DNA from 4 places in the Streptomyces sp. NPDC059008 genome. Region 1 is predicted to be linked to each of the others. Evidence: riboswitches for the same ligand, from Rfam matches in the RefSeq annotation. Region 1 holds a riboswitch; each other region holds the start of a gene.
The links. A riboswitch is a leader RNA that binds a small molecule or an ion and turns the genes downstream of it on or off. The one in region 1 is predicted to bind cobalamin.
Positions count from the first base shown of each region.

Region 1 (6,942 bases):
TGGGCGATCCGGGTCGCCGGGCGCGAACGCAGGTAGTACGTCGTCTTGATGCCGCGCTTCCAGGCGTAGGCGTACATCGAGCTGAGCTTGCCGATGGTCGGCGACGCCATGAAGAGGTTCAGCGACTGGCTCTGGTCGATGAAGGGCGTACGGGCCGCGGCCATGTCGATCAGGGCGCGCTGCGGGATCTCCCAGGCGGTGCGGTACAGCGCCCGGACCTCCTCGGGGATCCAATCGACGTCCTGCACCGAGCCGTTCGCCTCGCGCAGCGCGTCACGGGTCCGCGCGTCCCACAGCCCAAGAGCCTTGAGCTCCTCGATCAGATACGCGTTGACCTGCAGGAACTCACCCGACAGCGTCTCGCGCTTGAAGAGGTTGGAGACCTGCGGCTCGATGCACTCGTACACGCCCGCGATCGAGGCGATGGTCGCGGTCGGCGCGATCGCCAGCAGCAGCGAGTTGCGCATCCCGGTCGTGGCGATCCGGGTGCGCAGCGCCGCCCAGCGGTCCGCCCAGCGGGGCTCGGCGTTCGGGTAGTGGTCCGGGTGCAGCACACCGCGGGCGGTGCGGGTCGCCGACCAGGCCGGGTGCGGGCCGTGCCGCTCGGCGAGGGCGGCGGACGCCTCGTACGCGGCGAGCATGATCCGCTCGGAGATCCGGGTCGACAGCTCCTGGGCCTCGGCCGAGTCGAAGGGCAGCCGCAGCCGGAAGAAGACGTCCTGCAGGCCCATCAGGCCCAGACCCACCGGGCGCCAGCGGGAGTTGGAGGCCCCGGCCTGCTCGGTCGGGTAGAAGTTGATGTCCACGACCCGGTCGAGGAAGGTGACGGCGGTACGGACCGTGGCGTCCAGCTTCTCCCAGTCCATCTCACCGTCGTCACCCAGGTGAGCGGCGAGGTTGACCGACCCCAGGTTGCAGACCGCGGTCTCCCCGTCGTCGGTCACCTCCAGGATCTCCGTGCACAGGTTGGAGGAGTGCACGACCTGGCCGGGCTCGGCGGTCTGGTTGGCGGTGCGGTTGGCGGCGTCCTTGAACGTCATCCAGCCGTTGCCGGTCTGCGCCAGGGTGCGCATCATGCGGGAGTACAGCACCCGGGCCGGGATCTGCTTGAGCGCCCGGCCCTCGGCCTCGGCCTTGCGGTAGGCGGCGTCGAACTCCTCGCCCCACAGGTCCACCAGCTCCGGGGCGTCCGAGGGGGAGAACAGCGACCAGTCGGCGTCCGCCTCCACCCGGCGCATGAACTCGTCCGGGATCCAGTGCGCGATGTTCAGGTTGTGGGTGCGGCGGGCCTCCTCACCGGTGTTGTCGCGCAGCTCCAGGAACTCCTCGATGTCGGCGTGCCAGGTCTCCAGGTAGACACAGGCGGCGCCCTTGCGCCGGCCGCCCTGGTTCACGGCCGCGACCGAGGCGTCCAGGGTGCGCAGGAAGGGCACGATGCCGTTGGAGTGCCCGTTGGTGCCGCGGATCAGCGAACCGCGGGCGCGGATGCGGGAGTAGGACAGGCCGATGCCGCCGGCGTGCTTGGACAGCCGCGCCACCTGGTGGTAGCGGTCGTAGATCGAGTCCAGCTCGTCCAGCGGCGAGTCCAGCAGGTAGCAGGACGACATCTGCGGGTGGCGGGTGCCGGAGTTGAACAGCGTGGGGGAGGAGGGCAGGTACGACAGCGAGCTGGTGAGGCCGTACAGCTCGGCGACGTCGTCCAGGGCGCGTTCGCTGCCGTCCTCGGCGAGGCCGCAGGCCACCCGGAGCAGGAAGTGCTGGGGCGTCTCGATGACCTGACGGGTGGTGGGGTGGCGCAGCAGGTAGCGCGAGTGCAGGGTGCGCAGCCCGAAGTACCCGAACCGGTCGTCGGCCCCGTCGGCGAGCGCCTGGTCGACCAGGGCGTCCAGCCGGGCGGCGTGGGTTCGAACGAACTCCGCGGTCTCGTCGGCGATCAGCCCCTCGCGGTGGCCGACTGCGACGGAGGCGGAGAAGGCGACCGCCCCCTGTGCGGCCGCCTCCTCCGAGATCGAGAGGGTGAGCAGCCGCGCGGCGAGCTTGGAGTACTGCGGCTCGTCACCGATCAGTCCGGCCGCGGCCTCGATGGCCAGCGACCGCAGTTCGGACTCGCCCGCGCCCTCGTACCGGCCGCGCAGGGCGGCGGCGGCCACCTTGCCGGGGTCGGTCGCGGTCAGGTCCTCGGTCAGCTTCGTCAGGGTGCGCAGCAGCGCGACGCCCGGACCGTCCTGCCCGTCCTCGCCCGGACCGCCGCCGGCGGGGGTGGCGGGCGTGGTCACCGCAGGCTGCACGACCTCGGCGTCTGACGCGGGTTCCGTTGGCGCGATGGTCACGTGATGCTCTCCCTCACTCGGCGGGGGCCGGGAGGGGCGGGACGCGACGGCCGCACGCGCGCATGCGGCACCCCGTGACGGTCAAGGGTGCGCGGGCACACCGCGCGGCGTCCACCGACCCAACCCTCGGGGCCCGGACGTATCGACGTCCGCACCGATGGCGGTGCGGGCGTACCGTCGGCAGGTCCTCGGACTTCACGGGCGCGCGGCAGGGCCCTCATCGGGCCACTGGGCGCGCTCTTACACCGTTGCGGGACAGTTCCGGATTCCCACCGGATTCCCCTGCGGCGACAGCGAGGACGAGCATACATCTTGTGCTGCTCCCCGCGTGCACCCCCACATCTTGTGTCGCTTCCTCATACCACTCCGACAGGTGTGCGAAGTGCCAGGGGGCGGGGGAGCGCCCGGAACGGCCCTCGGGCCGGGCCTGGAGCGCCTTTCAGGCCACCTCCCGCGCGAACGCCCAGAGCGTGACGCCCGGTATCGGATCCCAGTCCCGCTCCTCGGCGCGCGCGAATCCCAGCCGCCGGTAGAGCCGGTGCGCGGGCAGCACATGACGCGGCGTGGACAGCACCATGCCGCTCAGCCCGAGCGCCCGCGCCCGCTCCAGACACGCCGCCACCAACGCCTCCCCGACCCCTCGTCCGCGTCCCTCGGGCCGCACCGCGAGCATCCGGAACTCCCCCTCGCCGGGCCGCGCCAGCTCCGCGTACGGGCTCCCGTACGCGCTGAAGGTGACCGTCCCCACCACCCGCTCCTCGGGCCCCTCCACGGCCACCAGCACCTCGGCCCGCTCCGCCCGCTCCGCCACCCTCCGCAGCGTCGCCGCGTAGGTGTCGCTCTCCCCGGATACCAGCAGCCCATCGGCCAGATAGACGGCCACCAGCAACTCCCCGACCGCACCGAACTCCGCCTGCCGCACGGGCCTGATCGTGATGTCCATGGGCTCAAGTGTGGGGGGTGGGACCGACGGCGGGGTGGGTGTCGGTGGGCCTGGTTATCGTCGGTGCCACGCCCCGGCTCAGCTCGGCAGTGAGAGGAGAAAGTCCCGTGACCGATTCCCCCGACCGGCCCTACCGCACGCTCACCGAGTACTTCGAAGAGGCTGCTCGGATACTCGCTCGCTCCGACGAGCGCCCTCGGCTGGAGCTCATCGAGGGGCGAGTCAGCAGCAAGGCCGGGCCGGACGGGAACCACGGGAGGACCGTCGCGTGGCTCACCCGCCTCTTCCTGCGGAATCGGCCCGAACTCTGGCTCTCGGCTTCCCAGGGCCTGAAGGTGCAGTCCGGCCGCGACGGACGCGCCTGCCCGGACGGTTTGCTCGCGCACAGCGGGGCTTTCGCGGGTCAAGGGCAATGGGTGGATCCTGAACCGGTCTTGATGGTCGTCGAGATCACCTCATGCGACCCCGGAGCCGACCACCGTGCCCGGGTACAGAAGCCCCGTGCCTATGCGGAGGCCGGCATCCCGCTGTATCTGCTGATCGAGCGGGAAGAACGTCGGCTCACGCTTCACGGCGAGCCCGACGCCTCCCGCTACGAGGACATCCGCACCGTCGCGTTCGGCGAGACGCTTCACCTGCCCGACCCCGTGGATATCACTCTGGATACGGAGCCGCTCAAAGACTGGGCCGCCGCACCCCGAAGGGATGCGGCGGCCCGCGGCCGAGGCTGATCCGGCGCTCAGTGCCCCGCCGGTGCCCCCGCCGTGGCCGGCGGCAGTTCCGCCGAGACGCCCTTGTCGCCGACGTCCGCGGTGTAGTCGCCGGGGCTGGTCTCGTCGACGCCCTCAGGGGCCTTCACGGCCTTCAGGGCGAACGTCAGGACGACCGTCACCACGACGTTCAGGACGAAGGCGGTCAGGCCGATGTAGCCGATCTCGCCGATGCCGGGGATCTCCTTGCTGGAGCCGCCGAAGTGGGCCTGGGTCGGGCTGGCGACGCCGTACGCCGCGAGCGTGCCGTAGAGCATGCCGGCCGCCCAGCCGGTCAGCAGCGCCCAGCGGTGGAACCAGCGGGTGAACAGGCCGCCGACCAGGGCCGGCATGGTCTGCAGGATCCAGATGCCGCCCAGCAGCTGGAAGTTGATCGCGACGGTCTTGTCCATGGTGAGGACGAAGACCAGGGCGCCGACCTTGACCAGCAGGGAGACCAGCTTGGCGACCTTGTGCTCCTGCTCGGGCGTGGCGCCGGGCTTGAGGAAGTCCTTGTAGACGTTGCGGGTGAACAGGTTGGCCGCGGCGATCGACATGATGGCCGCCGGGACCAGCGCGCCGATGCCGATCGCGGCGAACGCGACGCCGGAGAACCAGCTGGGGAACATGTCCTCGAACAACTGCGGGATGGCCAGCTGCGGGTTGCCCTGGATGTCCGTACCGGCCTTGACGGCCATGAAGCCGAGCAGCGCCAGGAAGCCGAGCATCAGGGAGTACAGCGGCAGGATCGTGGTGTTGCGGCGGATCACGTTGCGGCTGCGCGAGGAGAGCGTGGCGGTGATCGAGTGCGGGTACATGAAGAGCGCCAGCGCCGAGCCGAGGGCCAGGGTCGCGTACGCCCACTGTGCGTTGGGTCCGCTGGTCAGCTCGCCGCGCGGCTTGCCGGGGACGGCGCCGGGCTCGGCGAACGCCTTGCCGGCCGCGTCGAAGATCCCGTCGAAACCGCCCAGTTTGATCGGGATGTAGACGATCGCCACGATGATGACCAGGTAGATCAGCCCGTCCTTGACGAAGGCGATCAGGGCGGGCGCGCGCAGGCCGGAGGAGTAGGTGTACGCGGCCAGCACCGCGAAGGCGATCAGCAGCGGCAGGTCCTTGACGAACCAGTTGGTGTGCGCGCCGCCGCCGATGCCCATCACGTCCAGGACGGCCTGGATGCCGACCAGTTGGAGCGCGATGTACGGCATCGTGGCGAGGATGCCGGTGAGCGCCACGGCCAGCGACAGGCCCTTGGAGCCGAAGCGTCCGCGGACGAAGTCGGAGGTGGTGACGTAGCCGTGCTTGTGCGAGACCGACCACAGGCGGGGCAGGAAGGTGAAGATGAGGGGGTAGACCAGGATGGTGTACGGGACGGCGAAGAAGCCGGCCGCGCCCGCCGCGTAGATCGCCGCCGGTACGGCCACGAAGGTGTACGCGGTGTAGAGGTCGCCGCCCAGCAGGAACCACGTCACCCAGGTGCCGAAGCTCCGCCCGCCCAGGCCCCATTCGTCGAGGTTGGCGGACTGCTCGGCCTTGCGCCAGCGGGCGGCCAGGAACCCCATGACCGTCACGGCCAGGAAGAAGAAGACGAACACGGCGAGTGCGACGCCGTTGACGCCCTGGGTCGAGGAGGCCGCGAGCGCGGTGGAGGCGCCCGCTGCGGACATCGCGTCGGTCACTGGTCCGCACCGCCCTTGCGGGCGCGCTGCTCACGCTGCACGAGCTTGTACGCCACCGTCGTCAGCGCCGTCGAGATCAGCACCCACAGCATCTGGTACCAGTAGAAGAACGGGATCCCGATGAGCGTGGGCTCGATCCGGGCGTAGGAACTCACCCACAGCGTCGCCACGAACGGAGCGAGCAGGCACAGTCCGGCCACCACACGTGTGGGTGTGACGACCGGTCTGCTGCTGGGGGATTCGGCTGGCTCTGGCATCGCGTGGCTCCGTCCGTGGCGGCGAACTCCTGTGCAATCGGCTGAAAATCTATGGCAGGGCCGTGGCACGCGTCACTAGCTGTCCGCATATCGGTATGAAGAATCCGAGCGGGGAGGGGCGGGGCGGCGGGCCGAGTTCACTCCGCGGGACGCTGCAGCCTCGCCACGAACTTGTAGCGGTCGCCGCGGTAGACCGAGCGCACCCACTCCACCGGCCGGCCCTGGGCGTCGAGCGAGTGCCGCGAGAGCATCAGCATCGGCAGGCCGACGTCGGTGCCCAGCAGACCGGCCTCGCGCGGGGTGGCGAGCGAGGTCTCGATGGTCTCCTCGGCCTCCGCGAGGCGGACGTCGTAGACCTCGGCCAGCGCGGTGTAGAGGGAGGTGTACTTGACCAGGTTGCGGCGCAGCGCGGGGAAGCGCTTCGCCGACAGGTGGGTGGTCTCGATGGCCATCGGCTCGCCGCTGGCCAGCCGCAGCCGCTCGATGCGCAGCACCCTGCCGCCGGGGGCGATGTCCAGCAGGCCGGCCAGCCGGTCGTCGGCGGTGACGTAGCCGATGTCCAGCAGCTGGGAGGTCGGCTCCAGGCCCTGGGCCCGCATGTCCTCCGTGTAGGACGTCAGTTGCAGCGCCTGGGAGACCTTGGGCTTGGCCACGAAGGTGCCCTTGCCCTGGATGCGCTCCAGCCGGCCCTCGACGACCAGCTCCTGCAGCGCCTGGCGCACCGTCGTGCGGGAGGTGTCGAACTCCGCGGCGAGGGTGCGCTCGGGAGGTACCGGGGTGCCGGGCGGCAGGGTCTCGGTGATCTCCAGCAAGTGCCGCTTGAGGCGGTAGTACTTGGGCACCCGTGCGGTCCGCGTGCCGCCGCCGCTCTCCGCGCTGCCCCCGTCGGTCTCCATGGCCCGCCTCTCCGACGCCTGTCGTGCTGCCGTCACCGGCTCCTCCGTACGTAGCGGCTCACATCGTGGCACGCGGGGGTTCGTTGTG
Region 1 is NZ_JBHYJC010000019.1:6,800-13,741, forward strand. Features, by position in the region: gene ACFWZH_RS22405 (ribonucleoside-diphosphate reductase subunit alpha) at 1-2,330, opposite strand, end outside; cobalamin riboswitch at 2,492-2,654, opposite strand; gene ACFWZH_RS22410 (GNAT family N-acetyltransferase) at 2,770-3,273, opposite strand; gene ACFWZH_RS22415 (Uma2 family endonuclease) at 3,381-4,004, shown strand; gene mctP (monocarboxylate uptake permease MctP) at 4,013-5,689, opposite strand; gene ACFWZH_RS22425 (DUF3311 domain-containing protein) at 5,698-5,958, opposite strand; gene ACFWZH_RS22430 (GntR family transcriptional regulator) at 6,096-6,854, opposite strand.

Region 2 (6,942 bases), on a different contig from region 1:
TCGGCGCCGGCTGTGAAGGGGATGACGGGGGCGCCGAGGTCGGTGTTGGCGCGGCTGCTGCGCAGCGGGGAGTCGGCGGCGGGCGCGGGCACCGTGCCGTCCTTGCCGGGCACCGCGCGGTAGCCGTGCTCGGTGAGGACGCGCTGTCCGCCGTCCGGGGCGCGCAGCCAGTCGGCGAAGCGGTCGGCCGCGGCCTGCCGGGGGGCGGCGTCCCCGGCGCCGTGCCAGTCGACCCGGATCAGCGGGTGGTCCAGGGCCGGGACGTTCTTGGGGTAGTAGGCGGCGTAGCGGTCGCCCGGGGGCGGCGCGGAGCCCAGGGCGGGGCAGCCGCCGATGGCGTGGCCGAGGTTGAAGTCGGCGAGGGACTTCTCGGAGACCAGCGGCGCCGAGCGGGCGCCGCGGCCGGTGCCGGGGGTGCCCCCGGCGGCGTCGGGGCGCAGCGAGCACAGCAGTTCGGTGCTGCCGGCGTACTGGCTGCCCGGGGCGGAGAGCCGCTGCTCGGCGCTCTCGGCGAGGGCGGGGTCGGGGGCGCCGGACGAGTCGATGTGCGAGCCGTCGTTGGCGAGGTAGAGGCCGATGGTGTGCAGCAGTCCGGTGCCGGAGAGCACGGGGCTGGGGCGCAGCAGCCGCAGATCGCGGTGTGCGCTGTCGGTGCCGGTGAGCAGTTCCTGCCAGGAGGCGCCGACGGGTTCGACGTCGGTGAGCCGTTCGGTGGCCGGGATGCCGACGACCAGCGGGCTGTAGGCGACCGGGCCGGTGTTGTGCAGGGTCGCGGGGGATCCGGTGGGCGGCATACCGCGACGGGCCTCCTCATAGTCGGCGGTGGATTCGGGGACCCACAGGTCGGGTTGGGGTCCCGGCCGGTGGAGGGGGTCGGTGCCCTTGGTGTCCTTGAGGTCCTTGCCGGTGCCCTGGGCCTGGCCCTGCCAGCGGTCGGCGGCGGCGAAGCCCTGGTCGACCTGGTCCTTGGCGGCGGAGTAGACGGTGATCTGGGCGCGCCGGCAGCCCGCGGGCAGATCGTCCTCGCCGTGCAGCGGGCGGGTGTTGAGCTCGGACATCTCGTAGCCGAAGGCGGCCTGGCGCAGGGTGGGCTCGGCCTCCGGGGCGGTGAGCAGCCGCAGTTCGAGGGCGGGCGGGCAGTCCGGCGGCGGGCGCAGCGCGTGCAGGGTGACCAGGGTGGCGGCGGTGAGCGCGAGGACGCCGCCCAGCACGAGCAGGAGCCGCAGCCGGCGCCGGAGGTGCTGGTTGAACCAGCGGCGTAAGCGGACCCGCGGCGGCGTCGGCAGCCGGACCTCGGGGGTGGCGAAGGACAGGACGACGTCGTCGAGGGTGTTCTGCTTCGCGGAGCGCGGCTCCCAGACGTCGCCCATCGGGGTCCGCTCGTCGGCGAGCCGGGTGCGCAGCTCCCGTACGAGGTCCTCGAAGGCGACGAAGCGTCGGCCGGGGAGGCCGTGTTCGAGGATCTCCACCATGGCGCGGGTGAAGAGGCTGCCGCCGGCCGGTTCGTCGCCGCTGAAGATCCGGCGGTTGGGCTGGGCGGCCATCAGCAGCGACATGGGCTTGCGCAGGGAGTGGAAGGCCCCGTCGGCGTTGCCGGCGTAGCAGCACTCCAGGACGATCACGATGCGCTCGGCCCGTGCGTTGTCGAGGCAGGAGAGCACCGTGTCCTGCCAGGAGACGGTGGTGTGGCTCTGCCGGGGCACCGAGGCGCCGACCATCAGCTGCAGATCGCCGCCGTCGCTGCGGACCCGGCCGTGGCCGGAGAAGTGCACCAGCAGCAGACCGCGCGCCTCGTCGGCGGCGGTCTTGAGGGCCTGCCCCAGCTCCCAGGGCTCCGTGGGGCGGCAGACCGTGACCTCGTCGGCGGTGAACAGGTCGGTGGCGGTCAGTGCCCGCCGCAGCTCGGGGGCGTTGTCCTCCACCGCGGGCAGGCCGGTCAGCGTGGTGTAGTCGTGGACACAGACCAGCAGCGCCCGGTTGATCTTTCCCCGCGCGTCGTATTCGGACATCCGGGTCAGCCCTCGCCGGTGCCGCCCCCGCGCGTCGGTCCGCCCGGATCGGGGCGTTCGGTGTCGCCGACCGGCCGCAGCTCACCGCCCGTGCCGGCGTCGACGGCGGGCGCCTCGCCCTCGGCCCGCTCCTCCTTGCGGCGCCGCAGCCACTCCCGCAGGGCGATGCCCAGCCCCTTGGTGACCTCGGCGGCGACCGCGCCGACGATCACCAGGATCAGGTCATCCACTCCCACGGCCATGTCGCCGGGACCGGCCGAGCCGGCACCGTCGGTGTCGGCCGCTTCGTGGGCGGGGCGCGGCCGCTGCTCCCAGGCGTGTTCCCGGCGGCTCAGCCAGGGTTCGCGCTCCAGCCACACCTGGAGGTCGTCGATGTCCTGCTGCGGATTGTTCGTCCCCGTGATCCTGATGCGGATCTCGTGATGACCGGCGCTCTCCGGCATCCCCCAGCCCCCTTCCGGCGGCCCCTTCGCCACCGTGCAACTGATAGTGACGTGGGATCAGGGGCACAGGCAACCGTCTGTGACGCGGCCGCCACCCTGTGGCGCGTGCCACAGCGCCTGCCGCGGGGCTGCGTCGCAGGTCAAGGTTGAGTTGACGGGCCTTCGCGGGGCGTGGTGGACTGCCGGAGCCAATCGGCGACAGATGAGGAAGTCCGGTGAGAATCCGGCGCGGTCCCGCCACTGTCACCGGGGAGCGTTCCTCCAGCGAAGGCCACGGTCCGCCTCGCGTACGTCTGACGGCGTACCAGGACTGGAAGGCCGGGGGCCACGCCGATCCGGGAGCCAGGAGACTCTTGTCGCCGTCACGTCGAGCCAGGGCGCGGACCCTGAGTGAGGACATACCGCCATGCCCGGCCGCCCTTCGAGAGCACCACTGCACGCCCCCGCAGGGCCCCTTCGAGGCCTGACGGCGGTCTGACCCGATGCGCGGCGAACACGCGGGATACGCGTGCGGCGCGGCCCTGGGCTTCCTCGCCGACCTGATCGCGGCGGATCCGCGGCGCGGCCATCCGGTGGCCGCGTTCGGCCGGGCGGCGGGCGCCGTGGAGCGCCGGCTGTGGCGCGACCACCGCGGGTACGGAGCGGCACACGCCGTGCTGTGCGCGGGCGGTGCGGCCGCCGGGGCCGCCCTGCTGCAGCGCGCCACGGGACGCTCCCGCGGCGCCCGGGTCGCGCTGACCGCGGCGACGGTCTGGGCCGTGCTGGGCGGCACCTCGCTGGGCCGGGAGGCACGGGCCGTCGGCGGGGCGCTCACGGCGGGCGACCTGGACGTGGCGCGGGAGCGGCTGCCGCATCTGTGCGGGCGTGATCCGCAGGCGCTGGACGGGCCGCAGCTGGCCCGCGCGGTGGTGGAGTCGGTCGCCGAGAACACCTCGGACGCGGTGGTGGGCGCCCTGGTGTGGGGCGCGTTCGGCGGGGTGCCCGGCCTGGTGGCGTTCCGGGCGGTGAACACGCTGGACGCGATGGTGGGTCACAAGTCGCCGCGTTACCGGCGCTTCGGCTGGGCCTCGGCCCGGCTCGACGACCTCGCCGGCTGGCCCGGCTCCCGGCTGACCGCCGCGCTGGCGGTGCTCGCCGGCCCCGACCGGCGCGGCGCGCTGCGGGCCTGGCGGGCGGACGGCGGGGCGCACCCGAGCCCCAACGCGGGCCCGGTGGAGGCGTCGTTCGCGGGTGCGCTGGGCGTACGGCTGGGCGGCACGCTGGCGTACGCCGGGCGGGTCGAGCACCGACCGGTGCTCAACGGCGGGGCGCGGCCGGTCGCGGCCGGCGACATCGAACGGGCGGTACGGCTGTCGCGGAAGGTGAGCGCGCTGGCGCTGGCGACGACGGTGGCGGGGCGGCTGGTGGCGGGCGCGGTGCGGCACAGGAGTGCGGCGGCGCGCCGCGGGAGCGGGAGGAAGAGCCGTTGAACGGGCGGAGCAGGGCGTCCGGCAAGGCCGTCGGCGGGGGCCTGTTGGTGGCCGGTACGACGTCGGACGCCGGCAAGAGCGTGGTGACGGCGGGGATCTGCCGCTGGCTGGTGCGCCAGGGCGTGCGCGTGGCGCCCTTCAAGGCGCAGAACATGTCGCTGAACTCGTTCGTCACGCGCGAGGGCGCGGAGATCGGCCGGGCCCAGGCGATGCAGGCCGCCGCGGCGCGGGTGGAGCCGACCGCGCTGATGAACCCCGTGCTGCTCAAGCCGGGCGGCGACCGCAGCAGTCAGGTGGTGCTGCTGGGCAAGCCGGTCGGTGAGCTCAGCGCCCGCGGCTACCACGCGGGCCGGCAGGAGCAGTTGCTCGGCACCGTGACCGACTGCCTGGCCGAGCTGCGGCGCACCCATGACGCGGTGATCTGCGAGGGCGCCGGCAGCCCCGCCGAGATCAATCTGCGACGCACCGACATCGTCAACATGGGCATCGCCCGGGCCGCCCGGATACCGGTCGTCGTGGTCGGCGACATCGACCGCGGCGGGGTGTTCGCGTCCTTCTTCGGCACCACGGCGCTGCTGTCGAAGGAGGACCAGGCGCTGGTCGCGGGGTACCTCGTCAACAAGTTCCGGGGCGATGTGACGCTGCTGGAGCCCGGCCTTGCGATGATGCGGCGGCTGAGCGGGCGGCCGACGCTGGGCGTGCTGCCGTTCGCGCACGGGCTGGGCATCGACGAGGAGGACGGCCTGCGGGTCTCGCTGCGCGGCGCGGTGCGCGAGAGCGTCGTGGCGCCGCCGCACGGCGCCGATGTGCTGCGGGTCGCGGTCGCCGCCGTACCGCTGATGTCGAACTTCACGGACGTGGACGCGCTGGCCGCCGAACCCGGCGTGGTGGTGCGGTTCGTGGACCGGGCCGAGGAGCTGGCCGACGCGGACCTGGTGGTGCTGCCGGGGACCCGGGGCACCGTCCGGGCGCTCGCGTGGCTGCGCGAGCGCGGCCTCGCGGACGCGATCGCCCGGCGGGCCGCCGAGGGCCGCCCGGTGCTGGGCGTCTGCGGCGGCTTCCAGATGCTGGGCGAGCGCATCGAGGACGAGGTCGAGTCGAAGGCGGGCACGGTCGAGGGGCTGGGGCTGCTGCCCGTACGGGTGCGCTTCGCGGCGGAGAAGACCCTCGCGCGGCCAGCCGGGCGGGCGCTGGGCGAGCCGGTGGAGGGGTACGAGATCCACCACGGCGTCGCCGAAGTGACCGGCGGTGAGGCGTTCTTCTCCGATGACGAAGGGCACGGCCTGGACGGCTGCCGGGTCGGCTCCGTGTGGGGCACGCACTGGCACGGCTCGCTGGAGAGCGACGGCTTCCGCCGGGCGTTCCTGCGGCGGGTGGCGGCCGACGCGGGGCGGGCGTTCGTCCCGGCCCCCGACACGAGCTTCGCCGCGCTGCGCGAGGAGCAGCTGGACCGGCTGGGCGATCTGATCGAGGAGCACGCGGACACGGACGCGCTGTGGCGGCTGATCGAGGAAGGGGTGCCGGAGGGGCTGCCGTTCGTGCCTCCGGGGGCGCCATGAGGGGTACGCATGGGACGGATCGGGCCGGCGACGTGGAGGATGACAAGGCATGACAACGGTGCACAACACGACCCCGCAGTACCCCTTCACCGCGGTCGTCGGGATGGACGATCTGCGGCTGGCGCTGCTGCTGAACGCGGTGAGCCCCGCGGTCGGCGGGGTGCTGGTGCGCGGCGAGAAGGGCACCGCCAAGTCCACTGCGGTGCGTGCGCTGTCGGCCCTGATGCCGGCCGTCGACGTGGTCGGCGGCTGCCGCTTCGCCTGCGCGCCCGCCGCACCCGACCCCGGCTGCCCTGACGGACCGCACGAGCCGGGCGCCGTCGAGCAGCGCCCGACGCGCATGGTCGAGCTGCCCGTCGGCGCCTCCGAGGACCGGCTGGTCGGCGCGCTGGACATCGAGCGGGCCCTGTCGGAGGGCGTGAAGGCCTTCGAGCCGGGGCTGCTGGCGGACGCGCACCGCGGCATCCTGTACGTCGACGAGGTCAACCTCCTCCACGACCACCTGGTGGACCTGCTGCTGGACGCCGCCGCCATGGGCGCCTCCTACGTCGAGCGCGAGGGCGTCTCCGTGCGGCACGCGGCCCGCTTCCTGCTCGTGGGCACCATGAACCCCGAAGAGGGCGAGCTGCGGCCGCAGTTGCTGGACCGGTTCGGGCTCACGGTCGAGGTCGCGGCCTCGCGCGAGCCGGAGCAGCGGGTGGAGGTGGTCCGCCGGCGGCTGGCCTACGACGCCGACCCGGCCGGCTTCGCGGCGCGCTGGGCGGCCGAGGAGGAGGGGCTGCGCGGGCGGATCGCCGCCGCCCGGGAGCTGCTGGCGCATGTGGTGCTGGGCGACGCGGCGCTCCGCCAGATCGCGGCGACCTGTGCCGCCTTCGAGGTGGACGGGATGCGCGCGGACATCGTGATGGCGCGCACCGCCACGGCCCTGGCCGCCTGGGCGGGACGCACGGACGTCCAGGAGGAGGACGTCCGGCAGGCGGCGCTGCTGGCGCTGCCGCACCGCCGGCGCCGCAACCCCTTCGACGCCCCCGGCCTGGACGAGGACAAGCTCGACCGGACGCTGGAGGAGTTCGGCGGGGCGGACGAGGGCGCGGACGGCGAGGACGACCCGGAGCCGGACGGTCCGGACGGCGGCCCCGACGGGGGCGGTCCGGGCGGTGCGCCGCCGCCGCGGGAGGGCGGGCCGCAGGAGTCGCCGCAGCAGCCGGAGGCCGAACTGCCGCACCAGCAGGACCACCAGGCCCCGCAGGCCCCCGAGTCCCCCCAGGCGCCCGAGAAGTCCGAGCCCGAGCCCGAGCCCCGGCCTCAGGCGGGCGCGGCCGGGGAGAAGCCGGCCGTCGGGGCCGCCGAGCCGTTTCGGACCCGCCGGCTGGACGTACCGGGCCTGGGCGAGGGCGCCGACGGCCGCCGCTCCCGTGCCCGTACCGCGCACGGCCGGACGACCGGTGCCCGCCGCCCCCGG
Region 2 is NZ_JBHYJC010000077.1:10,726-17,667, reverse strand. Features, by position in the region: gene ACFWZH_RS38125 (caspase family protein) at 1-2,009, opposite strand, end outside; gene ACFWZH_RS38120 (hypothetical protein) at 2,015-2,452, opposite strand; cobalamin riboswitch at 2,655-2,805, shown strand; gene ACFWZH_RS38115 (cobalamin biosynthesis protein) at 2,935-3,921, shown strand; gene ACFWZH_RS38110 (cobyric acid synthase) at 3,918-5,480, shown strand; gene ACFWZH_RS38105 (putative cobaltochelatase) at 5,530-6,942, shown strand, end outside.
Region 2: linked by a shared signal. The riboswitch ahead of ACFWZH_RS38115 (cobalamin biosynthesis protein) and the one ahead of ACFWZH_RS22405 (ribonucleoside-diphosphate reductase subunit alpha) in region 1 are both predicted to bind cobalamin.

Region 3 (6,942 bases), on a different contig from region 1:
ACGGGAAAGTGCTTCTCACGGTCCCAGTCGAGGGCGTGCGGGGCGAGGTGGTCCTGGGCGAAGTCCAGGGTGGTCTCGACGAGGGCCTGTTGGTCCTCGGTGAGCAGGGTGCTGGTCATCGTCGGTCACCCCATCGTGGGAATCGTGAAGCTCGCGCCCTCGCGCCGGCCTCCGGGCCAGCGCGAGGTGACGGTCTTCGTACGGGTGTAGAAGCGGATCGCGTCCGGGCCGTGCTGGTTCAGATCGCCGAAGCCGGAGCGCTTCCAGCCGCCGAAGGTGTGGTAGGCGACCGGCACCGGGATGGGCACGTTCACCCCGACCATTCCGGTGTCCACCCGGCGGGTGAAGTCCCGGGCGGTGTCGCCGTCCCTGGTGAAGATCGCGACTCCGTTGCCGTACACGTGCTCGCTGGGCAGGCGCAGGGCCTCCTCGTAGTCGCCGGCGCGGACGACGGACAGCACCGGCCCGAAGATCTCCTCCTGGTAGATGCGCATGTCCGGGGTGACCCGGTCGAACAGGGAGGCACCGGCGAAGAAGCCGCTCTCGTGTCCCGGCAGGACGAAGTCCCTTCCGTCGACGACGAGTTCGGCCCCCTCCTGAACGCCGAGGTCGACGTATCCGCGCACCCGGTCGACGGCGTCCCGGCCGACCAGCGGGCCGAGGTCCGCCTCCGGGTCGTCGCTGCGGCCGATGCGCAGCCGCCCGATGCGCTCCGTCAGGCGTGCCACCAGGGCGTCGGCGGTGTCCTCGCCGACCGGGACGGCGACCGAGATCGCCATGCAGCGCTCGCCCGCCGAGCCGTAACCGGCGCCGATCAGGGCGTCTACGGCCTGGTCGAGGTCGGCGTCCGGCATCACGATCAGGTGGTTCTTGGCGCCGCCGAAGCACTGGGCGCGCTTGCCGTGTGCCGCCGCGGCGGCGTAGACGTGCGCGGCGACGGGCGTTGAGCCGACGAAGCCGAGGGCGCCGACGCGGGGATCCTCCAGGAGGGTGTCGACGGCTTCCCGGCCCCCGTTCACGACGTTGAGGACACCGGGCGGCAGGCCCGCCTCCAGGAACAGTTCGGCCAGCCGGAGCGGCACGGACGGGTCGCGTTCGGAGGGCTTGAGAAGGAAGGCGTTACCGCAGGCCAGGGCGGGCGCCGCCTTCCAAAGAGGGATCATCGCGGGGAAGTTGAACGGGGTGATGCCGGCGGTCACGCCGATGGGGGCGCGCAGGGAGTGGACGTCGATGCCGGTGCCGGCGTTGTCGGTGAACTCGCCTTTGAGCAGGTGCGGAATGCCCGCGGCGAACTCGACGACCTCCAGGCCGCGTTGGAGGTCGCCGTGCGCATCGGCGATCGTCTTGCCGTGCTCGGAGGAGAGCAGGCGGGCCAGCGCGTCCCTTTCCTGCTCGACGAGCTGGAGGAATCGCAGGAGCACACGGGCTCGGCGCTGCGGGTTCCATCCGCCCCACTCCCGCTGCGCCCGGGCGGCGTCGGCGATGGCGGCCTCGGTCTCGGCGCGGCTCGCGAGGGGGACACGGGCCTGTACCCGACCGGTGTTGGGGTCGTACACGTCGTCGTAGCGCCCCGATGTCCCCGGGGTGCGCTTGCCGCCGACGAAGTGGGTCAACTCGCGCACGGAGGCGCGGTCGTGTTCACGGACCATGAATACCTGCTCTCGTCAGGGGGATCCGGACGGTTCCGGAGGGGATCCGGGATGGCGCGCCCGCCGGGGCACGGGCGAGGTGGCGTCCGTGGGGGGGCTGCGCGAGATCGCGTATGGCGGAGGCCTCAGACGACGGGAGGGTCGTGACGGAGGAATCCTGGGGAGTCCGATGCCCGTCCGACGGGTCCGCCGGGGTCCTGGACGCATACCGGTGCCATGCGTGTCTGCTCCATCCTCGTGGAAAACACGGAACATCCCGCGGCCGGTATCCTGACTCCCGGATCAGCGCACGCCGCCCGCCTTCCCGACCTCGTGCTCGTCAGTGGCGTTCTGCTCGACGACGTACTCCCCGGTCACAGTGGCGGGACCGTGCCGGAATCACACCGGCTTCCCTGCACCGCGGGCCTTGGCCCCGAATATATAGTTGGACGCCCTAGTAAATCCAGTCCCTTCAGCCCGGGAGTGGGGCCTGCTGCCCGAGCGCATGCGCGAAGGGCGACCGTCCGGCCTGGAGTCGGCCGGTCGGTCGCCCGTCCGCACAGTCGGCGCCGTTGCGCCGTCACACCGTCACAGCGCCAACCAGACCGCCTCGTCCGCCCCCAGTCGGCCGTCCTCGAGGTGCCCGCTCGCCAGCACCACCGCGTCGTGCTCCGGGAGGCGGTACGGCTCGGAGGAGAGGTTGACGACACAGGCGAAGCCCGGCTCGCGGGTGAAGGCGAGGACTCCGGGTGGGGTGTCCAGCCAGGTCAGGCCGGAGTCGCCGAGTGCGGCGTGGTCCCGGCGCAGGTGGAGGGCGCGGCGGTAGAGCTCCAGCATGGATGTCTCGTCGCCGGTCTGCGCCTCGACGCTGAGGGCGTGCCAGTTGGCCGGCTGGGGCAGCCAGGGCGCGCCGGTGGCGTCGTCGGGGCTGAAGCCGAACGGTGCCTGCTGCCCGGACCACGGGATCGGGACGCGGCAGCCGTCGCGGCCGGGGTCGGTGTTTCCGGAGCGCTCCCAGATGGGGTCCTGGAGCACGTCCTGGGGCAGGTCCTCGACCTCCGGCAGGCCCAACTCCTCGCCCTGGTAGACGTATGCGCCACCCGGCAGGGCGAGCATCAGCAGGGCGGCGGCGCGGGCGCGGCGGATGCCGAGTCCGAGGTCGAGGGGGCCCTCCGGCCGGTAGGGCACATTGGCGGTCCACTTCCTGACCACCGCGCGCCCGAAGCGGCTGGGGTGGCGTACGACGTCGTGGTTGGAGAGCACCCAGGTGGCGGGGGCGCCGACGGCGCCGAGGCTGGCGAGCGAGCTGTCGATGACCTCGCGCAGCGCCCCGGGGTCCCAACTGGTCATCAGGAAGTCGAAGTTGAAGGCGGTGTGCAGGCCGTCGCGCCGGACGTAGCGGGCGAGCCGCTCGGGGTTGGGCGCCCATGCCTCGGCGACGAACTTGCGGTCGCCGGGGAACTCGTCGGCCACCCGGCGCCACGAGCGGTAGATCTCATGCACCTCGTCGCGGTCCCAGTGCGGGTGGTCGACCGGAGCCTGGTCCTCCGGGGAGCCCGGGTCCGCAGGGACCGGCAGGTCGGGCAGTTCGGGGTGCTTGATCAGGCCGTGCGCCACATCGATACGGAAACCGTCGACGCCGCGGCGGAACCAGAACCGCAGGATGTCCTCGAACTCGGCGCGTACCTCCGGGTTCTTCCAGTTGAGGTCCGGCTGCTCGGGGGCGAACAGATGCAGGTACCACTGTCCGTCGGGCAGCCGTGTCCAGGCCGGACCGCCGAAGCAGGACTTCCAGTCGTTGGGCGGCTCGGCACCGTCCGGGCCGCGTCCGTCCCGGAAGACATAGCGCTCGCGCTCCGGGCTGCCGGGCCCGGCGGCCAGCGCGGCCTGGAACCATACGTGCTGGTCGGAGGTGTGGTTGGGCACGATGTCGGGGATGACGCGGATGCCGCAGCGGTGCGCCTCCTCGATGAGCGCCTCGGCCTCCGCGACGCTGCCGAACAGCGGGTCGATCTCCCGGAAGTCCGCCACGTCGTATCCGTGGTCGGCCATCGGCGACTTGTACCACGGGTTGATCCAAATGGCGTCGACGCCAAGGGACTTGAGGTAGGGAAGACGTGAGCGGATGCCTGCGATGTCACCGATCCCGTCGCCGTTCCCGTCGGCGAAGCTGCGGATGTAGACCTGGTAGATGACGGCGCTGCGCCACCAGGGTGCGGTGCTGGGCATGGTCGGGCGTACTCCTTGGGGAAGAGTGTGCGGAAAGCGGTACGGAGGGCGGGAGGGCCGGGGCCTGTCCGACCCTGGCCCATCGGACCGGCCCTACTTCGCCGCACCTGCGGTGAGGCCGGCGACGATCCGGCGCTGGAAGATCAGCACCATGATCACGAGCGGGACGGTGACGAGGACTCCGGCCGCCATCTGGCTGCCGAACGGCGTCTCGAACTGGGTGGCCCCGGAGAACTTCGAGATCGCCACGGGTGCGGTCTGCATCTCCGCCTTGTTCGTCATCGACAGGGCGATCAGGAACTCGTTCCAGGACGCGATGAAGGTGATGATCGCGGTGGTGAAGATGCCGGGCGCCGCCAGCGGGATGATGACCTTGCGGAAGGCCTGGCCGCGGGTGCAGCCGTCGACCATGGCCGCGTGCTCCAGCTCGTCGGGCATCTGCCGGAAGAACGCGGTGAGGTTCCACACCGCGAGCGGCAGGGTGAAGGACATGCTGGGCACGATCATCGCCTGGTAGGTGTTGATCCAGCCGAAGTCGACGAACATCTTCAGCAGCGGGACCGTGATCGACACCACCGGGAACATCGAGGTGGCGATGATCAGGGTGAGCACCAGACGCTTGAGCCAGAACTCCAGCCGCGCCATCGCATAGGCGGTGAAGGTGGCGAGGACCAGCGCCAGGACAGTGGTGATACCGGCCACGACGACGCTGTTGAGCAGGGCGCGGGTGAAGGACTGGGAGGGGTCGAGGACCGCGAGGTAGTTCTCGAACGAGAAGCGGGTGGGGATCAGCGAGTTGTCGAAGATGTCCGACGTGCGCCGGAGACTGGAGACCAGCATCCAGTAGAACGGTGCGAGGCAGTAGGCGACGACCAGGGCGACCCCCGCGTACAGCAGCCACTTGCGCCAGTTCAGCGAGTTCGTCATGCCGCCACCCCCGTGCGCAGACGCAGGCGTCGCCGGCCGCGCCTGGGGGCCGCGTCGTCGTCCGCGACGACATTGGCGCCGAGCAGCCGGACGAAGGCCAGCGCGATCAGGAAGACATAGACGAAGAGGATCACCGCATAGGCCGCGGCGGGTCCGAACCGTACGTTCGCCGCCTGGTCCTGGGCGAGCATCGACAGCGTCTCCACGGAGCTCTTCTGCGCGCCGATGAGGATGTACGGCAGGTCGAACATGCGCAGCGCGTCGAGCGTCCGGAAGAGCACGGCCACCAGCAGGGCGGGCTTCACCAGGGGCAGGGTGATGTGCCAGAACTGGCGGAGCGCACTCGCCCCGTCGAGCTTGGCCGCCTCGTAGACCGCCTTGTCGATGACCTGGAGGCCGGCCAGTACCAGCAGCCCGATGAACGGCGCGGTCTTCCATACGTCGGCGATGATGACCGCGACCTTGGCGTGGAAGCCCTCGGTCGTCCACAGCACGTGCTGGCCGGTGACGGCGTTGGCGATGCCGTCGCTGTTGAAGATCCATCGCCACAGCAGGCCGCTGACGGCGGTGGGTACCGCCCACGGCACCAGGATGCCGGCCCGTACCAGGGCCCGGCCCTGGAACGCGCGGTGCATGACCAGTGCCATCGCCACTCCGATCACGGCCTCCAGCGCGACCGTGGTGACGGTGAGGAAGGTGGTGTTCCAAAACGCGTTCCAGAACCGGGCGCCCGCCTCACCGAAGATCGCGGTGTAGTTCTCGGCTCCCACGAACGGATCGGTGTCCCGGACGAATCCGGTCGTCGGGTCGAGTCCGGGGGTGCCGAACAGCGAGTCCTTGAGGGCCACGATCGTCGGGTAGAGGACCACGATCGTCAGCACCAGCAGTGTCGGGGAAATCAGCAGGGCTGCGAGCCGTCCGGACCCGGTGGTCGCCTTGCGCCGTCGTCCCGGGGGTCTGGTCGGTACGGACAGCGGGGCCCGGGGCGCTGCCGTGGTGTGGGTGGTCGCCATGGCGTACTCCTCGTTTCCTCAGTCCGTCGCGGGCTGCTGCCGAAGGGTCTTCTGGAGGTCCTTCAGCGCCTGCGCGCTGCTCTTGCCGCCGGTCAGAGCGGCATAGCCCTCCCGCTGGACCGCCGCGGTGACATCGCCGTACTGGAACACCCGGGGCCGCGGCACGGCGCGCAGGACCGACTTCTTGAGGGTGGGGAGGTACGGGTACTGCTCGATCAGCTTCGGGTCGTCGTAGAGCGCGCGGTAGGTCGGCGCTCCCGGGGCCCGCGACAGCGTGAAGCGCTGGATCTCCTGGCCGGCGAAGAACTTCATGAAGTCGATCGCGGTGGCCTTGTTCTCCGCCGAGGCCGACAGGGCCAGGTTGTGGCCGCCGAGGCTGGAGGTGCCGGGGCCGTCGAGGCCGGGCAGCGGCGCGGCGCCGAACTTGCCGGCGACCTTGCTGGAGCCGTCCTTCTTGGAGGTCAGGGAGTACATGTACGGCCAGTTCCGCAGGAAGACGAGCTTGCCGTCCTGGAAGGCGCGGCGGCCGTCCTCCTCCTGGTAGGTCAGGGCGTCCTTGGGGATCGTGCCGTCCCGGAAGGAGTCGACCAGGAAGTCCAGGCCCTTCTTCGCCTGCGGGCTGTCCACGTGCGGTCGGCCCTTGGAGTCGGTGACGACGCCGCCGGCGGAGTTCACCGCCTCGGCGAAGTTGACCGTCAGGCCCTCGTACTTCTGGAACTGCCCGGCGTAACACGACGTGTCCGCCGCCCCGGGCAGCTTCTTGACCTTGGCGCAGTCCGCCTTCAGCTGTGCCCAGGTGACCGGCGGCCGGGCGATCCCGGCCTTCTTGAGCAGGTCGGTGCGGTAGTAGAGCATCCCGCCGTCCGAACTCATCGGGACGGCGTACAGGCCACCGCGGTACTCGCCGGTCTCCACGATCGGCTTGAGCATCTGCCGCAGCGGGAAACGGTCCTCCGGCAGCCGGTCGATCCACCGGTGCGCGGCGAACTCCGAGGTCCACACGGCGTCGAGGGACAGCACCGTGTAGGCATCGGACTTCGTCTGCGCGTTCTGGATCATCTGCTGACGCTGGGCGTCGGGGTCCGTCGGCAGCTGGATGAAGGTGACCTTCTCCTCGGGATGCTGCTTGTTCCAGCGGTCGAGCA
Region 3 is NZ_JBHYJC010000003.1:314,460-321,401, reverse strand. Features, by position in the region: gene ACFWZH_RS06770 (acyl-CoA dehydrogenase family protein) at 1-119, opposite strand, end outside; gene ACFWZH_RS06765 (CoA-acylating methylmalonate-semialdehyde dehydrogenase) at 126-1,649, opposite strand; cobalamin riboswitch at 1,892-2,073, opposite strand; gene ACFWZH_RS06760 (alpha-amylase family glycosyl hydrolase) at 2,217-3,857, opposite strand; gene ACFWZH_RS06755 (carbohydrate ABC transporter permease) at 3,951-4,784, opposite strand; gene ACFWZH_RS06750 (carbohydrate ABC transporter permease) at 4,781-5,797, opposite strand; gene ACFWZH_RS06745 (ABC transporter substrate-binding protein) at 5,816-6,942, opposite strand, start outside.
Region 3: linked by a shared signal. The riboswitch ahead of ACFWZH_RS06765 (CoA-acylating methylmalonate-semialdehyde dehydrogenase) and the one ahead of ACFWZH_RS22405 (ribonucleoside-diphosphate reductase subunit alpha) in region 1 are both predicted to bind cobalamin.

Region 4 (6,942 bases), on a different contig from region 1:
CGATCTCGTCGGTGGGACCGTCGGCGACGACCTCACCGTCCGCGAGGATCACCACGCGGTGCGCCAGTTCGGCGGCGAGTTCCACATCGTGAGTGGCCAGGATGATGGCGTGGCCGTCGGCGGCCAGGGTGCGCAGGACTTCGATCAGGCGGGCCTTGGCGGCGTAGTCCAGGCCGCGGGTGGGCTCGTCGAGGAGGAGCAGCGGAGGACGTGCGGTCAGTACGACGGCGAGGGCGAGCGCGAGGCGTTGGCCCTCGGACAGATCACGGGGGTGGGCAGAGTCCGGAACACCGGGCAGCAGTTGGGTCACCAGGGCCCGGCAGCTGCCGGCGGGAGCGCCCGCGTCCTGGTCCGCCATGGTGCATTCGGCGGCGACGGTGTCCGCGTAGAGCAGGTCGCGGGGTTCCTGGGGAACCAGCCCGACGTGTCGCAGAAGGGCACGGGGGCTGGTGCGGTGAGGAGTGGCGTCGCCCACGCGGACCGTACCGGCGGAGGGCTGGTGCATTCCGACGAGGGTGCCGAGGAGCGTGGACTTTCCCGCGCCGTTGCGCCCCATCAGGGCAACGGTCTCGCCGGCCCGGACGTTCAGATCCACCCGATACAACGCGTCCATGTGCCCCCGGCGAACACCGAGCCCGGAGACCGCCGCGACGGCACCGCTCGGAGCTCGCGCGACCACACCGTCCGGGACCCGTGCGGCGCGACCGCCTCGGATCGCCGGAGCAGTCTCTGCCTCGGCACCTGCCTCGGCACCTGCCTCGGCACCTGCCTCGGCGCCCGTCCCGGCGCCTGTCCCGGCCCCTGTCCTGGTCTCTGCCGCGGCGACCGTCTCGGCACCCGGCCGGGCCGTTGTCCCGGGACCCGCTCCGGCAACCGCCTCGGCGCCGGGTGGTGTGGTGCCGGGGGCCGGGGAGGGGGCCGTCCCGGGGGAGCTCGTTCCCGGGGCGGGCGGGGTCACTCCCGTCAGGCGTTCGCGGAGGGCGGTGGCCTTGCGGCGGGCGTCGCGGACGGTGAGGGGGAGGGGGGACCAGTCGGCCAGGCGGCCGAGGGCGACCACCGGTGGGTGGACGGGGGAGATGGCCATGATGTCGGCGGGCGTTCCCATCACGGGGGCGGCGCCGGGGGAGGGGAGGAGGATGACCTGGTCGGCGTATTGGACGACGCGCTCCAGGCGATGTTCGGCCAGCAGGACGGTCGTGCCGAGGTCGTGGACCAGGCGCTGGAGTACGGAGAGCACCTCTTCGGCGGCGGCCGGGTCGAGGGCCGAGGTCGGCTCGTCGAGTACCAGGACCTTGGGGTGGGTGGTGAGGACCGAGCCGATCGCCACCCGTTGCATCTGGCCGCCCGAGAGGGTGGTGATGGCGCGGTCGCGCAGGTCGGCCAGGCCCAGCAGGTCCAGGGTCTCCTCGACGCGGCGGCGCATCACACCGGGGGCGAGCCCGAGGGATTCCATACCGTAGGCGAGTTCGTCCTCGACGGTGTCGGTGACGAAGTGCGCCAGGGGGTCCTGGCCCACGGTGCCGACGACGTCGGCGAGTTCGCGTGGCTTGTGGGTGCGGGTGTCGCGGCCGTCGACGGTGACGCGTCCGTGCAGAGTGCCGCCGGTGAAGTGGGGGACCAGCCCGCAGACGGCGTTCAGGACGGTGGACTTGCCGACGCCGGACGGGCCGACCAGGAGGCACAGTTCGCCTTCGGGGACGGTCAGGTCGATGCCTTGGACCGTGGGTGCCGCGCCGTCGCCGTAGGTGACCGACACCTGCTCGAACCGGATCACTGGGTCGGCTCCTTCTTGTACGGAGGGGGATCGTCGGGGTGGCTGTGGCCCCCGCCGCGGCCGTCACCAGGATCACGGTCCTGGCCCCGGTCCTGGCCCCGGCCCCGGTCCTGGCCCCTGCCCTGGTTCTGGACCTGGCCCTGGCTGTGACCGCGCCTGTGGCTGTGGCTGTGGCTGTGACCGCGGCTGCGGAGCCGGCTGAGGTTGCCGCCGTCGTGGCCCGTGCTCGTACGGTCCGTATCGCGAGGGCTCGTACGGTCCGGACCGCGGGGGTCCGTACGGTCCGGACCCCTGCTCGAGCGGTCCCCGTGCCCGGATCGGCTGCCGCGCTCCCTCGGGCCCTGCGGCCGGGTTCCGCGCCGCACTCGGTCCGTGGGCCTCGGGAGGGGTGCCACCACCGCGGGGAGCAGTCCCAGCAGCACGGACGCCGCGGGCCAGAGCGGAAGCACAGGGGTAGTGAGGGGGACGGCGGGCGGGTGGAGGGCAGCCGGTGCGTAGGCGTTCGCCCAGATCATCAGGGCGGCCACGGCGATGCCGGAGCCCGCGACGAGCCAGGCCCGCGGGCCCCAGCGTTCGGGGCGGTAACGGGTGCGCAGGGAGCGGCGGCCGCCGAGCCACAGGCCGGCGAGGGCGGCCGCCAGCCCGGCGAGGAGCAGCGGCAGACCGTAGCCGGCGCCGGTGCCGCCGAGCAGGCCGTAGGTCCCGGCGCAGATGCCGAGCAGGCCGCCGAGGGTGAGGACGGAGGTGAGGTGACGTACGGCGCGGGGCACTTGGGCGCTGCGGCCGTAACCGCGGGCGTCCATGGCCGCGGCCAGGGCCACGGAGCGCTCCAGCGCGCCCTCCAACACCGGTACGCCGACCTGGAGCAGTGCCTTGAAGCCGCGGTCGGGGCGGCCGCGCAGCCGTCGGGCGGCGCGCAGCCGCTGGACGTCGGCGACCAGGTTGGGTGCGAAGGTCATGGCGACGACGACTGCCACCCCCGCCTCGTACAGCGCGCCGGGCAGGGACTTCAGCAACCGCGAGGGGCTGGCCAGCGCGTTGGCGGCGCCCACGCAGATGAGGAGGGTGGCCAGCTTCAGTCCGTCGTAGAGCGCGAAGACCATGCCCTCCGCCGTGACCCGGCCGCCGATCCGGACGCCCTTCGCCCAGTCGGGCAGCGGCACTTCGGGCAGCGTGACGAGGGTGTGCGTACCGGGGATGGGGGAGCCGAGGACGAAGGCGAAGGCCAGCCGAATGGCGATCACGACGAGGCCGAGCTTGACGAACGCGCCGTACGAGCGGGCCCAGGGCGCGTCCGTGCGCCGCGCCGCGACGACATAGCCGGCCACGCCCACCAGCAGCCCCAGCAGCAGCGGGTTGGTGGTGCGGGAGGCCGCGGTGGCCAGGCCGAGGGCCCACAGCCACCAGGCGCCGGCGTGCAACGCGGTGGTACGGGTCGCCTGCGGGGCGCTCATCCGCGCCGACGGCGCGCCTGCCACACGGCCGCCGCACCCAGTACGACGACGGCCGCGACACCGCCGAGCAGCCCGGCGGACGGCCCGCCGTCACCCTCGGAGCCGGCCCCCTTCGCCCCGTCCGTGCCCTTCGCGCCGGCCGCACCTCGCCGGTCGGCGGACTTCTCCGGGTCGGCGGACTCCTTCGCCCCGTCCGACCCGCTCACCTGGTCCGCGCACCCCGACTCCGGGTAGCCGGCGATGGCGCACAGCAGTGCATTGGGGTCATAGCGCAGCGACCCGGCGACCGCGGCCAGTGCCTCGCCCGCCGAGGCGTCCTCGGCCACCTGGGCGCACTCCGTCCGGGCCTTCGGCGGCCGCTCGCCGTCGGGAGCGTCCGCCGCGGTGCCGAAGTCGATGACGACGCCGATCCGCTTGCGGCCGTCCTTGGCGGGCGTCTCGCGGCAGATCGCGTCGAAGTCGGCGGCCGCGCGCGGCTTGCCGGCCGCGGCGGAGTCGGCGCTGACGGTGAAGCGGAAGCCCTCGACCGCGCCGTCGGCCGGGCGCACCGTTGCCGGCCCCTGAGTGGCGTAGGCCCAGGAGCCGCCGCTGCCGCCGTCCCAGAAGGACCAGTAGCGGTACTCCTGCGCGTGGGCCGGCCCGGTGGCCAGCCCGGTGACCGCGCCGGCCAGCAGCAGCACGCCGGCGATCCGGGTGCGCCGCATCGGCTGCAGCAGCTGCCTCGGCCGCATCAGAGCGCGTTCTTCTTCTTACGGCCGCTCAGCAGGAAGCCGATGCCGGCGCCGAAGGCGAGCGCGACCCCGACGACCCACCAGACGTTGACGCCGCCGTCGCCGTCCTTGTGGTCCTCGGTGCCCTCGGCGGCCGGCGAGGCGGTACCGGCAGGCTTGGGCCCGGTCGCGTTCAGCGCGGCCACCAGGTCGCTGCCTCCGAAGGAGCGCGGGTCGGCGCCGGTGGCGTGCGCGGCGAGCACCAGCTGGGCGTAGGCGGCCGGACCGTTCTCCTTGGCCCAGCCCGCGGCGTTCTTCTCCAGCCACTTCAGCGGCTTCTGGGCGGCGGCCCCGTGCGAGCCGGCCGCCAGCGCCACCACGGCATCCGCGGTGTTGCCGACATCGGGCTGCTCCTCCTGGCCCGGCATCGCGGAGAGCAGATGCTGTCCGTTCCGGTCGAGCTGGTCGACGAGGTAGGCGGCGCCGCCGTCCGCGGCCCGCGCCGCATCGGCGGACTTCTCCGGCTTGCCGTCCTTGCAGGTCAGAGGCTTGACGGGGGTGTCAGCCCCCTTCTTGGCCGGTGCGACGACGAAGCCCTTGCCCAGGGCTCCGGTGGCGGCGGCCGCGGTGGCGTCCGCGTTCGGCGCCGCGCCCTTGAGCTGGAAGGTGAACGCGCCGTGCTCGCCCTCCTTCGCCGCGCAGCCCAGCTGGAAGGTCAGCAGCGCGTCGTAGGGAGTCCTGCCGCCCTTCTTCGACGTGACCGACTCCGGCTTCTCGCCGGCCGCCGTGAGCGCGCCGATGACGACGGAGGTGGAGTTGGCGTCGCTGGCCGAGCCGGCCATCGAGCTCCAGCCGCCGTCGTCGTTCTGCACCGACTTCAGCCAGCTCACGGCCTTCTTCACGGTCTCGCCGTGCCCGCCGAGCGCGGCCAGCGCCTGCACCGCGGCGGCCGTCTGGTTGGTGTCCCGCATCGCCTTCGCGTCACAGGGCTGCTTCGGCTCGGCGCGGAAGGCGGTGAACGAGCCGTCGGCGCACTGCTGCCCGACCAGCCAGTCCACGGCCGAGGCCGCGGGCCGTACGCCGACCGTGTCCTGCGCCAGCAGCGCGAGCGACTGCCGCCAGACACCGTCGTACTGCGGGTCCTTGGTGCCGTACAGCCCGTCGGGCAGCTTCTTGGGCGACGTCGACGGGGCGGCCGCGGGCTCCGCGGACGCGGCGGGGGCGGTGGCCGTGCCCAGCACCGCCACGGCCGTCAGCGCCATGGCGGCGCGGCGCGCCAGGAAGGCGACAGGGTGCGTCGAAGGGGCCTGGGGAGCCATGGAAGCCATGGGGGCCATCGGGTCGGTGCCTCTCGGGTCGGGTCGCGGCGGTGGTACGCAGCCGCGCTCGGACGACCGCCGGGCACCGATCCTGCGATCGGGCGCGGTGGCACCGGGCTCAGCTCCGTATACCTCGACGGTGCCGCGCACCGGGCCGTCCGTCCGGGCGGGCGGCGGTTCCGGTGGCGGGAGCCTTGGTCGTGCCCCAACGGGTGCTCCGGCTCGTACGGCCGGGAGCGCCGCGCAGTGCGCGGGCCGACGGCCGTCCTCACGGTTGCGGGTCAGCGCCGGATTTCCACCGGCTTCCCCCGATCGGGTACGGATGAAGTTGTCCCGCACACCTTAACCGGCGCCCGGACGGGGCCCGCCCCGCACGTACGAGCCGGGGAAGGCCGAGGCGGCGGGGTTCGTCACACCCCCCTGTGCGTCACACCCTCCCATTCCTGTGCGTCACACCCCCCCAAGTGCGTCACACCGCCCGGTACGTCGCCGGATCGGAGCCGGGTACCCGCTCCACGTCCCCCTGCTTCACCAGGCGCCGCAGATGTGCCTCGGCCTCCGAGACGGCGATGTTCCGGGAGCCGTACGGGATCTGTTCCCAGGGACGGTTCCACTCCATGGCCACGGCGAGCTGCCAGGGGGTGAGGGGTTCGCGGAGCAGCGTTCTCAGCCCGGAGAGCCGCTCTTCGTGGTGGGCGATGAGCTCGCGTACGCGCCCCTCGGCGTCGGTGAAGGCGTGCTGATGGGCGGGCAGCACCTCGGCGGGGGCGAGCCGGCCGACGCGTTCGAGGGAGGCGAGGTAGTCGCCCAGGGGGTCGGTGACCGTGCTGTCGTCCGGGTCCCCGTACAGGCCGATGTGCGGGGTGATGCCCGGGAGGAGGTGGTCGCCGGAGAAGAGTCGGCCGAAGCCGCGAGCCCGCTCGCCCGGATGGTCCTCGCCCGGATGACCCTCCTCCAGGTGCAGACACACATGCCCCGGCGTGTGCCCCGGAGTCCAGATGGCCCGCACTCGGCGTCCCGGCAGGTCGAGCAGCTCGCCGGGCTCGATCCCGCGGTCCGGCAGCGCCGCCTGTCGGCCGGGCAGTCTCCGGCCGCGCCCGTTGCCGCGTGCCTCCCGCAGCGGTGCCAGATGGTCGTCCGGCGCGCCCGCGCCCGCGAGCTTGGCGATCAGGTAGTCGAGCCACTCGCCCGGCTCGGCCTCGCGGGTCCGGCGGACCACGGCGGTGTCCGCGGCGTGCATCGCGATCCAGGCGCCGGACGCCTGCCGCACCTTGGCGGAGAGGCCGTGGTGGTCGGGGTGGTGGTGGGTGATCAGGACGCCGTGGAGATCGGTGAGGGCGAAGCCACAGGCGGCCACGCCCGCGACGAGGGCGTCCCAGGAGTCCGGGTCGTCCCAGCCGGTGTCGATGAGCACCGGCCCGCGGTCGGTCTCCAGGAGGTGGACGAGGGTGTGGCCGAGCGGGTTGTCCGGGATGGGGACGGCGATGCTCCACACCCCGCCTCGGTGGTCGATCACCTGCGTGGTCATCCCGGTCCCCTCTCGGTGTGGCGTACACCCCGTCGCGTACGCCCCGTCACCCCGCACCTGCCCTCTCACTATAACTAGAACTGGTTTCAAGGCGGCCTGAACTCGCCTCCAGTGCATGGTGGTTGGGGTGGCGGTGGCGATTTGGTCGGCGCCGTGG
Region 4 is NZ_JBHYJC010000056.1:9,273-16,214, forward strand. Features, by position in the region: gene ACFWZH_RS35235 (ABC transporter ATP-binding protein) at 1-1,774, opposite strand, end outside; partial or broken gene ACFWZH_RS35240 (CbiQ family ECF transporter T component) at 2,107-3,228, opposite strand; gene ACFWZH_RS35245 (SCO2322 family protein) at 3,225-3,932, opposite strand; gene ACFWZH_RS35250 (prenyltransferase/squalene oxidase repeat-containing protein) at 3,959-5,275, opposite strand; cobalamin riboswitch at 5,447-5,589, opposite strand; gene ACFWZH_RS35255 (MBL fold metallo-hydrolase) at 5,727-6,785, opposite strand.
Region 4: linked by a shared signal. The riboswitch ahead of ACFWZH_RS35250 (prenyltransferase/squalene oxidase repeat-containing protein) and the one ahead of ACFWZH_RS22405 (ribonucleoside-diphosphate reductase subunit alpha) in region 1 are both predicted to bind cobalamin.